DNA from 3 places in the Bradyrhizobium sp. USDA 4532 genome. Region 3 is predicted to be linked to each of the others. Evidence: riboswitches for the same ligand, from Rfam matches in the RefSeq annotation. Region 3 holds a riboswitch; each other region holds the start of a gene.
What was found. Region 3 has a riboswitch for cobalamin ahead of J2R76_RS12995 (DUF1636 domain-containing protein). Riboswitches for the same ligand answer to the same signal wherever they lie in the genome.

Region 1 (5,620 bases), 3.9 Mb from region 3:
GCGGATAGAAGCGCTCCAGCGCCGGATGCAGCAGGAAGGCGCGACCGTCATCCTCGGCGCGGTCGCCGGCTTCCGACACCAGGATGAAATCCGGCCGGAGTTTTACGATCGCCTCCAGCGAAGCAAACCCGCCTGCGCCGACGCCAAGTTCGCCGGCGGCGTTGGCGAGGCCGGCTGCCGCCAGCAGCGAGCTGACCAGGCTATGGTCGCCCGAGACAAAGCCGCGCCGCTCCAGCGGCAGCACGCGGTAATGATGCGCGCTTGCCGCCGCCCGCGCATGCGCGATCGTCGCATCGAGGCGCGCGATCTCGGCCTCCGCGCGATCGGGATGCTGCACCACATCGCCCATCGCGCGAATCTGGTCCTTCACCTCGTCCAGCGTGCGCGGCACGGTGAATTCGACGAGGTGCAGCCCGTGGGCCTTCAACAGATCGCGGGTCGCGCGCTTGTCGAACAGGCTGACCACGACGAGGTCGGGCTTGAGCAGCAGCACGTCCTCGGCCTCGCCGGACAGGCGCGGAAAGTTTCGCGCCTTCTCCGCGGCCCAGGATTGCCAGGCATCGCGCGAGAAGCGGCTGAGGCCGATAATCTGGTCCGGATCGGCCAGCGACAGCACGAGCTGGTCGCTGCAGACATTCATCGAGACGATGCGCGGTCCGGCGGCGAACGCGGCGCCGGCGGAAATAAGCCACAGCAGTATCGCGACCACCGCACCAAGATGAAGCGAAGCGAGATGGCTGCCACGCTGAAGGTGCGCCCCCTCTCCCGCTTGCGGGGGAGGGTTGGGGTGGGGGTTTCGCCGCGAGCCATATCGTGGAGAGAGCCCCCACCCGCTGCGCTCGTCGAGCGCAGCGACCTCCCCCGTAAGCGGGAGAGGTGAACTGAGCTTGTGGTGAGGCCGTGGCCACATCAGACGTCCGCCCACGGCACGATGACGGCTTCGCGCTGAAATTCGGCGCGATAGGCGCTGACCCGGAACACGCTGGCGAGGACGCTCTCCGACAGTGCCTCGACGGGCGCGCCTTGCGCTGCCAGCCGCCCCTCCGCGAGCACCAGCACATGATCGGCAAAGCGCGCGGCGAGTCCCAGGTCATGCGTCACCACGATCACCAGCACACCGGCATCGGCGACGTTGCGCAGCTTCTGCATCACGTCGATCTGGTGGCGTGGATCGAGCGAGGCGGTCGGCTCGTCGGCGAGGATCACCGGCGCCTCCACCGCGAGCACCCGGGCCAGCGCGACGCGGCTGCGCTCGCCGCCGGAGAGTTCGGTGACGCGGCGATCGCTGAACTCAGTGACGTCGACCGCCTGCATCGCGCGCAGCACCGCCTCCATATCCGTCTGCGACAGCCGCGCCGGATCGGTCGCGCCGTGCGGATAGCGGCCGAGCGCGACGATGTCGCGCGCCGGCAGCGGCCAGTGCACCATGTGCCCCTGCGGCAGGTAGGCAAAACGTTTCGCACGCTCGCGCAGCGGCAGCGACGCCAGCGGATCGCCGCCGATCCGGATCTCGCCGCCCGACGGAATCAGCCCGGAGAGTGCGCGCAGCAGCGTGGTCTTGCCGGCGCCGTTCGGCCCGACCAGCGCGACCAGATGGCCCGATGGCAACGACAGCGAGACATCGTGCAGCACCTTGCGGCTGCCGAGCGAGGCATTGAGAGCGGCGGCGGAGAGCAGCGTCATGCCACGCCTCCGCCGAGCGCGCGGCGTTCGCGCATGATCAGATAGAGGAAGAACGGCACGCCGATGATCGAGGTCAGCACGCCGACCTTGATGTCGGAGGTCGAGGGAATGATGCGCACCGCGATGTCGGCCGCGAGCAGCAACGCCGAGCCGGTGAGCGCACTGGGCACCAAGAGCCGCGCCGGATCGTGACCGATCACGGGACGCATCAGATGCGGCGCAACCAGGCCGATGAAGCCGATCGTGCCGGTGACTGCGACCGCGCCGCCGACGCCAAGCGCCACGCCCGTGATCACGAAGAGCCGCAACCGCCCGACGTCGACGCCGAGGCTCTGCGCCGCCTCCTCGCCAAGCGTCAGCGCGCGGAAGGCGCTCGCCTGGCTGAGCAGGATGGCGGCGCCCGCGACGATGAAGGGCAGCGCCAGCGCCACGTGCTGGAAGCTGCGGTCCTCCAGCGAGCCGAGCAGCCAGAACGCGATCTCCAGCACCACAAACGGATTGCTCGAGAGATTCATCACCAGTGCGGTCGCGGCTCCCGCAAAGCTCGAGATCGCGAGCCCAGCGAGGATCAGGATCAACAGCCCGGCATTGCTGCCGGCGATCGCAAGCAGCGCGAACACCGAGCCGAAGGCGGCGATGATCGCCACCACCGGCAGCGCGTAGGAGCGCACATCGGCGAGGCCCAGCGCGATCACCAGCACCGCGCCGAACGCCGCCGATTGCGGCGCGCCGAATAGCGACGGCGAGGCCAGCGGATTGCGCAGCAGCCCTTGCAGCGCCGCACCGGACAGCCCGAGAATGCCGCCGATCGCAAATGCCAGGATGGTGCGCGGCAGGCGGATCTCGCGCACGATCACCTGCGCCACATCGCTGCCGCCGCCGAACAGCGCCTCGATCACCGCGAGCGGCGACAGCCGCACCGGCCCGATGCCGAGCGAGAGCACACACAGCAGGACCACGAGCGCGAGCAGCGCCGCCGTGGCGCCCCACCGGCGCCGCGCCGCGACCTCGGCCGCCAAGGCAAAATCCTGCGCGCTCATCGGATCCATGCTCTTACAGCGATCGCCGTGGCAGACAAGCGACACTCGACAAAAACCGTGGCCGCGCGGCCGCCGCCCGACTTCCGCCGGATTGACTTTGCTACCCGGCCGAACCCTAGATGAACATGACGGTTCTTTCATGAGATGAAAAGGGAATGCGGTACGGGGAAACTTCCCCAACGCCGCGGCTGCCCCCGCAACTGTATGCGGTGAATCCTTCGTCACAGGCCACTGGGAATCTCGGTCCTGGGAAGGCGACGAAGGGTAACGACCCGCGAGCCAGGAGACCTGCCGTCAGCCGTGGTCACACGCGATGCTGCCGGTCGGGGAGTACAGGCATGAGCTTCACCTGATGCTGTGAGCACGATGGTGAGACTGGTTCGCGGTGACGTGCCACTGACGTTGCCGAGGCCTTGCTTATGTTCTCCTTCCCTTTCCATCGGCGGCGCCGCGCGCTTCTGCTCGCGTCGACGATGATCGCGCCGGCGATCCTTGTCTCCGCAGCGCGGGCGCAGCAGGCACCCGCTCCCGATCAGCTGCCGGCGATCGAAGTCACCAAGCCGGGCGACCAGAACGTCACGCGCGCCAGGCCGGCCGCTGACGAAGCGCCGGCGCCGCGACGCCCGGCGCCGGGCACCTCGCAAGGCAACAATACAGGCAGCGGAGCCGGATCGGGCACGACAGGGACCGGCGTGGCCACCGGAACGGGCGGCACCGGCGGCCGCCAGTTCGCCGGCATTGTCGGCTCCTCCTCGGCCGTGATCACCGCCGACGACATCGCGCATTCGCCGGTGCAGTCGTTACCCGAGATCCTCGCGCAGGTGCCGGGCGTGCAGCTGCAAACGCCCTATGGCGGACCGAACGGCGCCAAGACGTCGGTCGACCTGCGCGGCTTCGGCGCATTCGCGACCGACAATACCCTTTTCCTGCTCAACGGCCGCCGCCTCAACGACGTCGACAAGGCCGGCTTCGACCTCACCACGATTCCGCTCGATTCGATCGAGCGCATCGAGATCACGCGCGGCAACAGCGGCGCGGTGCTCTACGGCGACAACGCGGTGGGCGGCGTCGTCAACATCATCACCAAGACCGGCGTCGGCGGCCCGCCGACGACGATGCGGGCCGAGGCCGGAGTTGGCTCGTTCAACACCCGCATGGCCGCGGTCTCCGCGGCGCTCAATTCCGGCCCGTGGTCCACCTCGTTCTACGGCAACGGCATCAAGTCGGACGGCTACCGCGTCAACAATGCGCTCGACCAGCGCAACGCCGTCGGCAACATCAACTACACGACGCCTGATCTCACCGCCTTCCTGACCGTCACCGGCAGCGACCAGAAGCTCGGCCTACCCGGCGGACGGCTGGTCGATCCGTCGATCGGCGTGAACGAGCTGCTCACCGATCGCCGCGGCGCCGCGACGCCCTTCGACTATGCCAACCAGCAGACCGCCAGCGTCACCGCCGGCTTCACCAAGACGCTGATGAACGGCGTCGACCTCATCGTCGACGGCGGCTGGCGGCAGCGCGAGACGCAGAGCGGCTTCTTCGGCACGGTGCCGACCATCAGCTTCGCCTCGACCTACAATGACGCCGCGCTGCAGACCTGGTCGCTGACGCCGCGGCTCAGCGTCAAGAATGTGATGCTGGGCGTGCCGTCGACGATCCTGACCGGCATCGACTATTACGATTCGAGCTTCCGCGAGGCGCGCGGCGCCTATCAGGGCGTCGACCCGTTCCACATCTACAATATCGAGCAGCAGAGCGTGGCCGGCTATTGGCAACATACGCTGGGCCTGTTGCCAACGACCGACATCTCCTACGGCGCGCGCGTCCAGAATACCAGCATCTCGGCGCGCGATCGCTACGACCCGAATGCGCCGTTCGCGTTCGACACGCAGGCGGCACCGCTCGACAGCAACGAGACGCAATACGCCCTGCATGTCGGCGCCGAGCATCGCCTGACCGACACCTTCTCGGTGTTCGGCCGCGCGGCACGCGCATTCCGCACGCCTGATGTCGACGAACGCGTCGCGTCGGGTCCGTCATTCGACCCGCTGACCTTCGCCCCGATCCCGCAGAATTTCCAGCTCAAGACCCAGACCTCGCAGGATGTCGAGGGCGGCTTTCGCGTCAGGACCAACCTGTTTCAGGTCCAGACCAGCGTCTATCTGATGGATCTCGAGAACGAAATCCATTTCAACCCGGTGCTGTTCTTCAACACCAACCTCGACCCCACCCGCCGCTATGGCTCGGAAACCAGTGCCTCGCTCAAGTTCAGCGATACGGTGACCCTGCGCGGCGGCATGGCGATCACCCGCGCGGTGTTCCGCGAAGGCATCTGGGCCGGCAACGACGTGCCGCTGGTGTCGCGCTACACCGGCAATCTCGGCGTCACCTGGAATATCTGGCAGAACTATCTGGTGTTCGACGCCACGGTGCGGGCCTGGAGTTCGCGCATCATGGACAACGATCAGGCCAACACCCAGAGCCGGATTCCCGGAAACGCCACCGCCGATATCAAGCTGAGCGGGCAAGTTGACCGCTTCTTCTGGTCACTGAGCGTGAACAACCTGTTCAACGCGCTCTATTACGACTACGCCATCGCGAGCACGTTCACCGAAGGCCGCTTCTCGGCCTATCCGCTGCCCGGCCGCACCTACATGGTAAAGGCCGGCGCGACGTTCTAGAGCGTGAACCGGTGGGGCGGGTCTGCCCCGCCGCACCGTCCCCGAACATTACAAACGCACCGAAACTGGGGTAGAGTTCCGGCAGCTGATTTGACCCGCGCAGGGGAAACGCATGGCCAAGGCCGGGAAGCAGACCAAGGGCGGCACGAAGACCAAAGACAAGACCGACGACAAGGCGAAGAAACCTCCGCCAGCCGCAGCGCTACAGGACGA
Region 2 (5,620 bases), 4.3 Mb from region 3:
GCGTGCGGCATCTCGTGGTCAGCGGCCAGCCGCTGATCAGCGATGGTGTGCTCGATGTCGCGGCGCGTCCCGGCCGGCCGGTGCGCCGGCCTATCACGGGGGGCTGAGGTGCCGGTCCCGATCCTGCTGGTCGCGGGCTTCCTCGGGGCGGGCAAGACCACGGTCGTCAACCATCTGCTGGCGCATGCGCAAGGGCGGCGCATCGCCGCCGTGGTCAACGATTTCGGCGCCGTTAATATCGATGCGGAACTGATCGCCGGCGCCGGCGACGGCGTGGTCAGCCTGAGCAATGGCTGCATCTGCTGCACACTCGAGGGCGACCTGCTGCGCACGCTCGCAACCTTGCTGCGGCGTGATCCGCGTCCCGAATTCATCGTGATCGAGACCAGCGGGATCGCCGATCCCGCCGACATCATCCGCAACCTGATGGATCCCGTGATCTGGAAGGAGGCGCCGCTGGAGACCGTGCTGTGCGTGGTCGACGCGACGCAGCCTGCGGCGATGCTGAACGATGCGCTGCTGCGCTCGCAGCTCCGGGCGGCGGATGTGGTGGCGCTGAGCAAGGTCGATCTGACTGACGCCGCTGCGTGCGCCGCGATCCGCGACGCCGTGCGCGCGGTGCGTCCGGCGGCCGTGGTGGTGGATGCCTTGCATGGCGAGGTGCCGGCCGCGCTGCTGTTCCCGGCGGACCTCGATCATGTGCCGGCTCCGCGCGAGACCGCGCCGCGACGGCCGGCGTCCGATCGCTTCGAGACGCTGAGCTGGACCTCGGAGTGGCCCGTCGTGCTGCCGCGCTTGCAGCAGGCGATCGGCAGACTGGCGCCGAAGCTGGCGCGGGCGAAGGGATTGTTCGAGACGGTGGAGCAGCCCGGGCGGCTGACCGTGTTTCAACTCGCCGGCGGCCGCGCGACCTTGGCTGCGGGCGGCGTGCCGTCGCCCGGCGTGCCGCGCACGCGCATCGTGTTCATCGCCGAGATGGGTGCGCTGTCGCGCGCGGAGATTGATGAGGTGATGCAGGGATGCGTCGAGGCTCAGTGACGCGAACCTACGTTTCCCGTCATACTGAGGTGCGAGGGAAGCAGCGTCTCGAAGGATGAATCGGCCACCAGCCGGGCCGTGCATCCTTCGAGACGCGCGTGCCGCGCTCCTCAGAGCCTGACTGAAAAATGGGTGAGTGATCTCAGTGGGGTGTGATTCCATCGGATTTGCAAAGATTCGAGGGAGAGCACGATGCCCTGGACCAAGATCACTCGGGAGCAATATCGGCGGGACGATCTGCGTTATGCAAGCGATATGACCGATGCGGAGTGGGCGGTGATCAGACGCCTGTTGCCGCGAGCGAACCGGCGCGGCCGGCCGCGTAAGACGGAGCTGCGTCGTGTGATCGAAGCGATCCTCTATATCGTTTCGACCGGCTGCCAGTGGCGGGCGTTGCCGCAGGAGTTCCCGCCCTATTCGACGGTGCAGGGCTATTTTTATAGATGGCGGGATACAGGCCGGTGGCAGAGGATTGTCAGCGTGCTTGTCCGCCGGGCGCGAAAAAAGCTTGGACGGACACCGAAGCCGACGGCAGCCGTGATCGACAGTCAAAGTGCGCCAACCACGCAAGCTGGCGGACCGCGCGGCTACGATGCAGGCAAGCGCATCTACGGCCGCAAGCGGCATATCGTGACGGATACCAATGGCCTCCTCCTTGGGTTCATGTTCATCCGGCCAACGTTCAGGACTGCCATGGCGCCGTACCGCTGCTGAAGAACGTGCGGATGAACTTCCCCCGGCTGCGCCACGTCTTTGCCGACCGGATCTACCGCGGAAATCAACTCCTCGACGCGCTCTCAGACTGCGGTCCATGGACTGTCGAGATCGTCGAGCGGCCTCAAGGCGTCAAAGGCTTCCAGCTTCTGCCGAGGCGGTGGGTGGTTGAACGCACATTCGCTTGGTTCGGCAGATGCCGCCGCCTCGCCAAGGACTTCGAGGCGACGGTGGCAACCGAAGCTGCCTGGCTGCTGATTGCACACATCAGGCTCCTGACCCGCAGACTCGCGGCTGCAGCTAAGGTTGGGTGATTTATGAGTCAGACTCTCAGGATGACGGGTTGCCTTTCGGCGTCAGCCCTCGACGTCGCTGTGTCATCGCCGCAGCAGCATCTCGCAAAGCATGTGTGCGACAATCGCATCGAATTGACAGCCTTGCCGGCACCACCTATCGTTTTTGCCGACGGTTCCCTTCGGGGATCAAAAGGGAATGCGGTGCGAGGGTAACCCCAATGCCGCAGCTGTCCCCGCAACTGTAAACGGCGAGCCTTTCGTCAATTTTGCCACTGGGCCATCGGCCCGGGAAGGCGTCGACAGGCGATGACCCGTGAGCCAGGAGACCTGCCGTCAGTCGTGGTCACACGCGAGCACATCGGGCGGGGGCGTCCTGGTGGGATCGGAGCACTGCCTTTTTTGGCAATGCGCCAGTCCACGTTCGCGGTGACGTGCCACGTTACCGCGAGTCCTTTTCATGTCTCCGTCCTCTCCCGTTGCGCGCAAATGGCGCCTCGGTCTTCTCTGCTCCCTGTCATCATTGTTGTTGCCGGTCGAAGGCTCGGCACAAACGCCGCCACCAACCAGACTCGATCCGATTGAGGTCGCGCCTTCCGCTGCGGCAAAGCCGAAGCCTGCGGCGCGCAGCCGTGACATGACCGCTGCGGCGCGGCCACGGCCGAGGCCTGCAACAGCCGGCAACGCCCCGCGCGTCGCGGCGTCGGGCGTACCGGGATCGGCATCGCCGACGCTCAATGCCACCACGCAGGGCGGCACCGGCAGTCGTCTCAACCTGACCCCGCTGCAGACGCCGGCCAGCGTCGAGATCATCACGGCGCAGACCATCGCTGAACGCGGCCAGCATAATGTGCTCGATGCCGTCACCCAGGACGCGGCCGGGTTCGTCGCAACGCCGGCGCCAGGCAATGGCGGCCTGTCGTTCAGCACCCGCGGCTTTGCCGGCAGCAACTCGGTGATGACGCTGTATGACGGCACGCGCTTTTATATCGGCTCCGGCACGCAGACGTTCCCCTATGACACCTGGTCGACGCAGCGCATCGAAGTGCTGCGCGGCCCGGCCTCGGTGCTGTACGGCGAAGGCGCGATCGGCGGCGTCATCAACGTGATTCCGAAGAAGCCGCAGAGCACGCCCTATAACGAGGCCGAGGTTTCGCTCGACAGCAACATGACGCGGCGGCTCTCGGTGGACAGCACCGGTCCGATCAATCCCAATGTGTCGTACCGCATCAACGCCACCGGCAACATGTCGGACAGCTGGGTCGATCGCGACAAGACCTCGAACGCGGTGGTCTCCGCTGCCGTGCGGGTGCAGGCGTCGGACAATCTCGCCTTCACGCTCTCGGAAGATTACGGCGATCGCAGCCCGTCGCGCTATTTCGGCACGCCGCTGATCAACGGCGCGATCCAGGACGCGCTGCGCTTCAAGAACTACAATGCAGCGGACAGCGCGATCCGCTATCAGGACAGCTGGACCCGGTTCAAGACCGAGTGGGACGTCGCCGACGGCATCAAGGTCAACAACACGCTGTATTACCTGACCAGCGAGCGGCACTGGCGCGACATCGAGAACTACACCTGGAATCCGAAGACCCAGCTGATCGATCGCACGAGCTATATCGAGATCTTCCACGACCAGAAGCAGCTCGGCAACCGGATGGATACGACCTTCAGCGGCCACGTGTTCGGCCTTGCGAACCAGGTCGTCGCCGGGTTCGACGTCAACCGGATCGACTTCACCCATACCAACAACTCGCCCTATGGCGGCGCGTCGTCGGTCAATCCTTATGTGTTCGATCCCGGATCGTTCTTCGCCACGACGACGGCGACCACGCCGGGCTTCAACGCGATCGTCAATCAATACGCGCTGTTCGCCGAGGATCGGCTCTCGCTGACCGATCAGTTGTCGCTGGTGACCGGGGTCAGGTATGATCGCCCCGGAGTGGACCGCACCGACTACAAGACGCCGGCAAACAGTTTTGAGACGACGCTATCGGGCACTAGCTGGCGCGCGGGCCTCGTTTACGAGCCGATCAAGAATCTCGCGTTCTATGGCCAGTACGCGGTCGGCGTCGATCCGGTCAGCAATCTGATCTCACTGTCGACCACGCAGAAGACATTCCAGCTTGCGACCGGCAAGCAGACCGAGATCGGGGTCAAGCAGTCGTTCTGGGGCGGCCGCGGCGAGTGGACGCTGGCCGCCTACGAGATCGTCAAGACCGGGCTCACGATTCCCGATCCCGGCAACCCTACCGGCGGCGTGGCATTGCAGATCGGCCAGCAATCATCCCGCGGGGTCGAAGGATCGATCGGGCTCGCGCTGAACGACGGCTGGCGCGTCGACGCCAATCTTGCGCTGTTGCGCGCCAGATACGACAACAACAGCCAGGTGGTCGGCGGCAAGATCGTCAGCTTCAACGGCAATGTCCCGGTCAACGTGCCGCAGCAGGTCTCGAATGTCTGGCTGACCTGGGATTTCGCGCCCAACTGGTCGGTCTATGGCGGCGTGCAGATCGTCGGTGCGATGTACTCCGATCTTGCCAACACCCAGCTGCGTCCGGGCTACAATGTGGTCAATGGCGGCGTCAGGTGGAAGCCGGATGACCGCACCACGGTCGCGTTCCGCGTCTACAACCTGTTCGACAAGGCTTACGCGGCGACCTCGAACGGCACCGGGCAGTGGCTGCTAGGCATGCCGCGTACCGCCGAATTGTCCGTCAACGTGAAGTTCTGACCATGCGCAACGCTCTGATCCGGCGCGGGCGGCGGTGGCTCTATATCGTCCATCGCTGGATCGGCATTGCGACGTGTCTCCTGTTCGCGATGTGGTTCATCTCCGGCCTTGTCATGATGTACGTGGCCTTTCCGCGCCTTACCGACAGCGAGCGCCTCGCCGCGCTTCCTGTCATTCCCTGGAGCAAGGTGCGGGTCACGCCTGATCGCGCGATGGCGATCGCAGGTGTCGAGCGTTATCCGCGTGACCTGCGGCTTTCGATGATGGACGACACGCCCGTCTATCGGGTGACCGCCTGGAAGGCAGGGACGATCACCATTTCGGCGACCGACGGCAGCGTGATCGACCGGATCACGCCCGACCAGGCGCTGGCCATTGCCGCTCATCATCCGCATGCCGTGCAGCCTCGCTTGATCGAAACGATCACGCGCGACCAATGGTCGGTGACCGCGCGCTTCGATCCGTTGCGGCCGCTCTATCGGATCGGCCTCGGGGACGCCGATGGCACCGAACTCTACGTTTCCTCGCGCACCGGCGAGATCGCGCTCGACACCACGCGGCGCGAGCGCGTCTGGAATTGGCTCGGCTCGATCCCGCACTGGATCTATCCGACCGTGTTGCGCAAGGACGGCCCGCTGTGGCGGGATGTGGTGCTGTGGATCTCGGGTGTCTGTCTTGTCGTCGCGGTCACCGGCTTCTGGATCGGCGTCCTCCGCCTGCGGCTGATGCGCCGCTACGCTGATGGCGCCGTCTCGCCCTATCGCGGCTGGATGGCCTGGCATCACATCGCCGGCCTGGTCGGCGGCATCTGCGTCTTGACCTGGATGTTTAGCGGCTGGCT
Region 3 (5,620 bases):
GCCGGTTTCGGGAGCAGCAATCGCGATCGGGCGGCGCGCGTTGCTCGATCACGACTGGGCCAAGGCCACGGCCGCGCGGCTCGCGGACGACTGCGTCAGGCTCGATGCAATAGCGCGATCGCAGGGTTGGACGCTGCTCGGTGGCACGTTGCTGTTCCGGCTCTACCAGACGGGCGATGCATTGGCTGCGCAGGAGAAACTTGCCCGTGCGCAGATCTGGTCGCGGGTCTTCCAGCAGAAACCGGGATGGCTGCGCCTCGGCTTGCCGGGCAGTGAGCCCGAGTGGTCGCGCCTTTCCGCCGTGCTGCCCGTTTAGCGCGCCAGCGCGAGCAAGCCTTCGACATCGAGATGGGTCTCGATGTGCCCGGCGAGCGCGTCGAGCGCGCTCTCGACCCTGGCGCCGTAAGTCTGATCCGCCGCGGGGATGTCGAGCTGTGCAAGGAACGCCTTGCGAAATTCGTCCGAGGCGAACAGGCCGTGCAGATAGCTGCCGTGAACGCGCCCGTCTGCGGAGACCGCGCCCTCAGCCGTACCGTCGAGTGATGCAAAGGGCCGCGCGCGATCCGGCCCGTCGGTGCGCCCGATATGGATTTCATAGGCGCTGATCGGCTGGCTGGTCGCGGCATGCACCGCGCTGGAGCGCGTCAGCGTCTTCTGTTCGGTCATGGTGGTTGCGACATCGAGCAGCCCGAGCCCGCGCGTTTCGCCGGCAGGACCTTCGATCCCATCGGGGTCGGCGACGCTGTGTCCAAGCATCTGGTATCCGCCGCACAGGCCGAGGACATGGCCGCCGCGGCGATGATGCGCGAGGAGGTCGATGTCCCAGCCCTGCGCGCGCAGGAAGGCGAGATCGCCGCGGGTCGATTTCGAGCCGGGCAGGATGACGAGCTTCGCATCACCCGGGATGGCTTCGCCCGGACGTACCATCACGAGATCGACGCCGGGCTCGAGCTTCAGCGGATCGAGGTCGTCGAAATTGGCAATCCGCGACAGCGCAAGGAACGCGATCTTGCACTGGCCGGGCTTGCGCGCCTCGCCGAGCCCGAGCGCATCTTCGGCCGGAAGTTCGCCGGCGCGGACGAACCAGGGCAGCACGCCAAAGCCGCGCCACGCCGTGCGTTCTTCGATCAGGCGATAGCCGTCGTCGAACAATGTCGGATCGCCGCGGAATTTGTTGATGACAAAGCCTTGGATCATCGCGGCATCATCAGGGTCGATCACCATCTTGATGCCGACGAGCTGCGCGATCACGCCGCCGCGGTCGATGTCGCCGACCAGCACCACGGGCACGTCTGCTTTGCGCGCAAATCCCATATTGGCGATATCGGCTTTGCGTAAGTTGACCTCGGCGGGACTGCCGGCGCCCTCGACCAGCACCAGATCGGCGCGCTGCTTCAGGCGCGCAAAACTCTCCAGCACCGCGCCCGTCAGCGATGGTTTCATGCCGGCATATTCGCGCGCGCGTGCGGTGGCGATCCGTTTGCCGTGCACGATGACCTGGGCGCCGACATCGGTCTCGGGCTTCAGCAGCACCGGGTTCATGTCGGTGTGCGGCTCGACGCCGGCGGCGAGCGCCTGCAACGCCTGTGCGCGGCCGATCTCGCCGCCATCGACGGTCACGGCGGCGTTGTTCGACATGTTCTGCGGCTTGAACGGCAGCACGCGCAGGCCGCGCCGTCTCGCGGCGCGGGCGAGGCCGGCGACGATGAGCGATTTGCCCACGTCCGAGCCGGCTCCCTGGATCATCAATGCGCGCGCCATCGTGATGCCCGTCAGAACTCGACGCCCGGCTGGGCCTTGATGCCGGAGCGGAACGGATGCTTTACCAGCGTCATCTCGGTGACGAGATCGGCAATCTCGATTAGCTCCTCCTTGGCGTTGCGCCCGGTGAGCACGACATGGGTCATCGGCGGCTTCGACGTGGTCAGGAAGTCGACGACATCGGCGATCGCAAGGTAATCGTAGCGTAGCGCGATGTTGATCTCGTCGAGCACGACCATGCGCAGGCTCGGGTCTGCGATCAGCTGCTTGGCCTTTTCCCAGCCGGCTTGCGCTGCCGCGATGTCGCGGGCGCGATCCTGCGTCTCCCAGGTAAAGCCTTCGCCCATTGCGTGGAATTGACAGAGATCGCCGAAATGCCCGGTGAGCAGGCGGCGCTCGCCGGTATCCCAGGCGCCCTTGATGAACTGCACCACGGCGCAGGGAAAGCCGTGCGCCACACAGCGCACAATCATGCCGAACGCGGAGGACGATTTTCCTTTGCCGGCGCCGGTATGGACGATGATCAGGCCCTTTTCACCGCTCTTGGTCGCCATGATGCGGTCGCGGGCGGCCTTCTTTTTCGCCATCTTGTCCGCGTGGCGCGCATCCGGCGAAAGATCGGTGCCGACGGCGCCGTCTTCAGCGCCCTTTCCATCAGAAGTCATCACATTCCTTCGGCTTGACAAGTGCGAGGCTTGGACGAATGGTGGTCCCGCGTCGGTTCCTGTCCTACGACAGGCGAAGAGGGAATGCGATAGGGCTCCGCTGAATCGGGCCCGAAGCGCAGCCGCCCCCGCGACCGTGACCGGAGAGATGCCCAAGCCACTGATTCCATACGGAGTCGGGAAGGTGGGCATCGAAGGGTAAAACCTGCTCCGCAAGCCGGGAGACCTGCCAACGCAGCATGTTGTGAAACCGGCGGACGGGGTGTTCCGCGACGGGGAACGAACCTGTCCAAAATCGGTTCGTGTGCCTCATCGCTTCCCGCTGTCAATCCAGGAAGGGCGATGAGCGTTACACTTCATGTCTGCATCACCTGCCGCGCCGGCCAGACGCCGGCGGAAGGTGAGCTCGCGCCCGGTGCACGCCTGCATGCCGCGCTTGTCGAGGCCGGCGTGCCTGATGACGTCAATCTGGTTCCCGTCGCATGCCTGTCGGCCTGCAGCCAGGGTTGCTCGGTCGCGCTCAGCGCGCCGGGGCGGTGGTCCTATGTCTACGGCGGCCTGTCCGCTGATAATGCCGCGGATGTGATCGCCGGTGCCTCCGCCTATGCGGCGGCGCCCGACGGCATCGTGCCGTGGCGCAGCCGTCCGGAAATCTTCCGCAAGCAATCGCTCGCCCGCATTCCACCTCTTCCCGTCGTGCCGGAGGCCGCAGAATGACCACGCTCGCCAAAATTCCGGTCACCGTCGTGACCGGCTTTCTCGGCTCCGGCAAGACGACGCTGATCCAGCATCTGATCCGCAATGCCAACGGCAAGAAGCTCGCGGTGCTGGTCAACGAATTCGGCAGCGAAGGCGTCGACGGCGACATCCTGAAGTCGTGCGCCGACGCCAATTGTCCGGCCGAGAACATCGTCGAACTCGCCAATGGCTGTATCTGCTGCACCGTCGCCGATGATTTCATCCCGGCGATGGAGCAGTTGCTGGCGCGGAACGTGAAGCCCGATCACATCGTGATCGAAACTTCCGGGCTCGCGCTGCCGAAGCCGCTGCTGAAAGCGTTCGACTGGCCGGAGATCCGTTCGCGGATCACGGTCGACGGCGTGATCGCGCTCGCCGACGCCGAGGCCGTCGCCGCCGGCCGTTTTGCGCCTGATCCGGCCGCGGTGGATGCGCAGCGTGCGGCGGACGACAATCTCGACCACGAGACGCCGCTGTCGGAAGTGTTCGAGGACCAGATCGCATGTGCCGATATCGTGCTGCTGACCAAGGCGGACCTCGCGGGGGCGGAGGGGATCAAGGCAGCGAAAGAGGTGATCGCGGCCGAGATGCCGCGCGAGGTGCCGATGTTGCCCGTCGTCGACGGCACGATCGACGCGCGCGTGATCCTCGGGCTCGGGGCGGCGGCGGAAAGCGATCTCGCGGCGCGGCCGTCGCATCACGATGGCGAGGAGGAACACGAGCACGACGATTTCAATTCCGTCGTGATCGATCTTCCGGAAGTTTCGGATGTCGACGCGCTGGTCGCCTCGATCAAGGGGCTGGCGCGCGAGCAGAACGTGCTGCGCGCCAAGGGCTACATCGCGGTCGAAGGCAAGCCGATGCGGCTGTTGGTGCAATCGGTCGGCGAGCGGGTGCGGCATCAGTTCGACATGCCCTGGGGTGCCCGGGCGCGGCGGTCGAAGCTCGTCGTGATCGGCGAACATGCCGACATCGATGAAGCCGCGATCAGGGCACGGCTTGGTGTCTGATGCACGTCGTCTTCCGCGAGAGCCGCGGCCTTGAGGAGACCGCGACGCCAAGGGACCTCGGCCAGGATCCGGCCGATCTCGTGGTGTTGTCGTTTTCCGACAGCGATCTTGCTGCCTTCGCGGCCGGCTGGCGGCGGGGCCGTGCTGCGCTGCCGTCGCTGCGGCTCGCCAATCTCGCGGAGCTGCGCCATCCGCTGTCGGTCGATACCTATATCGAGCGGACGCTCTCGCACGCCCGCGGCATTCTGGTGCGGCTGATCGGCGGCGAGCCCTATTGGTCATACGGGCTGGCCGCGGTGCATCGGCTGGCGAAGGAGCGCGGCATCGCCCTGGTCGTGCTGCCGGCCGATGGCCGCGACGATCTGCGGCTGGATGAGTTCTCGACCTTGCCGGTCTCGACGCTGCGCCGTCTGAAGGTGCTGTGCGACAAGGGCGGCCCCGTTGCGGCGCAGGCCGTGATCGCGCAACTGGCGCTGGCGTCCGGACTTTATGCCGGACCCGTGGTCGGCGAGATCGATCTTCCCGAGATCGGCGTCTACGATTCCCAGCGCGGTGCCATCGCGGCGTTGCCGGCACCGGACGGCCGGCCGCGCGTGCTGGTGACGTTCTATCGTTCCTACCTCGCGGCAGGCGATACGGCGCCGGTCGATGCATTGATCGATGCATTGCGTGAGAGGGGCTTTGATGCCCACGGTGTGTTCGTCACCTCGCTGAAGGCGGCGGGCGTGGCGGATTGGCTGCGCGCTCAGTTTGCGCAATGCGCTCCAGCGGCGATCGTCAATGCGACCGCGTTTTCCGCGGCCGGTGACGACGGCACGACGCCGTTCGACGCTGCATCATGCCCGGTGTTCCAGGTCGCGCTGTCGACCGCGCGGCGCGAGGATTGGGCCTTGTCGCTCCGCGGGCTCTCGCCCGGCGATCTCGCGATGCATGTGGTGCTGCCGGAGGTCGACGGCCGCCTGTTCACAGGGGTCGTGAGCTTCAAATCGCCTGGTGAGCGCGATCTTGAGCTGCAATTCGCGCATCTTGCGCATCGACCGGATGCCGAGCGCGTCGCTGCAGTTGCCGCACGCGTGGCCGCCTGGCATCGGCTTGCCAGCAAGCCGGCACAGGAGAAGCGGCTCGCGCTGGTGCTCTCGAACTATCCCGGCCGCCCGCATCAGATCGCGCATGCCGTCGGCCTCGATGCGCTTGCCTCGGTCGGGGCGATGCTGGCTGATCTCGCGGGCGCGGGATTTGACCTTGAGCCGGTGGAGTCACTGGGCGACATTCTTTTGCGCAGGAATTTGACGTGGAACATCGCCGACTATCGTGCGGCGCTTTCCGGCCTTCCCGAGCTGCTGCAGGGCGATCTCAGCCGCGCATGGGGCGCGCCGGAAGATGATCCCGATTGCCGTGACGGCGCATTTCATTTCGCGGCGATCTGCTGCGGCAAATCGGTCATCG

Region 1: it holds a riboswitch for cobalamin, as region 3 does, so the genes downstream of both, J2R76_RS30290 (TonB-dependent receptor) here and J2R76_RS12995 (DUF1636 domain-containing protein) in region 3, are expected to answer to the same signal.
Region 2: it holds a riboswitch for cobalamin, as region 3 does, so the genes downstream of both, J2R76_RS31935 (TonB-dependent receptor) here and J2R76_RS12995 (DUF1636 domain-containing protein) in region 3, are expected to answer to the same signal.

The regions. Positions count from the first base shown of each region.
Region 1 is NZ_JALJZN010000001.1:6,597,504-6,603,123, reverse strand. Features, by position in the region: gene J2R76_RS30305 (ABC transporter substrate-binding protein) at 1-709, opposite strand, end outside; gene J2R76_RS30300 (ABC transporter ATP-binding protein) at 910-1,683, opposite strand; gene J2R76_RS30295 (iron ABC transporter permease) at 1,680-2,723, opposite strand; cobalamin riboswitch at 2,836-3,034, shown strand; gene J2R76_RS30290 (TonB-dependent receptor) at 3,143-5,407, shown strand; gene J2R76_RS30285 (hypothetical protein) at 5,520-5,620, shown strand, end outside.
Region 2 is NZ_JALJZN010000001.1:6,949,446-6,955,065, forward strand. Features, by position in the region: partial or broken gene J2R76_RS31920 (amidohydrolase family protein) at 1-107, shown strand, start outside; gene J2R76_RS31925 (GTP-binding protein) at 109-1,038, shown strand; partial or broken gene J2R76_RS31930 (IS5 family transposase) at 1,315-2,066, shown strand; cobalamin riboswitch at 2,202-2,398, shown strand; gene J2R76_RS31935 (TonB-dependent receptor) at 2,506-4,779, shown strand; gene J2R76_RS31940 (PepSY domain-containing protein) at 4,782-5,620, shown strand, end outside.
Region 3 is NZ_JALJZN010000001.1:2,689,135-2,694,754, reverse strand. Features, by position in the region: gene cobD (threonine-phosphate decarboxylase CobD) at 1-316, shown strand, start outside; gene J2R76_RS13005 (cobyric acid synthase) at 313-1,761, opposite strand; gene cobO (cob(I)yrinic acid a,c-diamide adenosyltransferase) at 1,773-2,426, opposite strand; cobalamin riboswitch at 2,463-2,675, shown strand; gene J2R76_RS12995 (DUF1636 domain-containing protein) at 2,769-3,143, shown strand; gene cobW (cobalamin biosynthesis protein CobW) at 3,140-4,174, shown strand; gene cobN (cobaltochelatase subunit CobN) at 4,174-5,620, shown strand, end outside.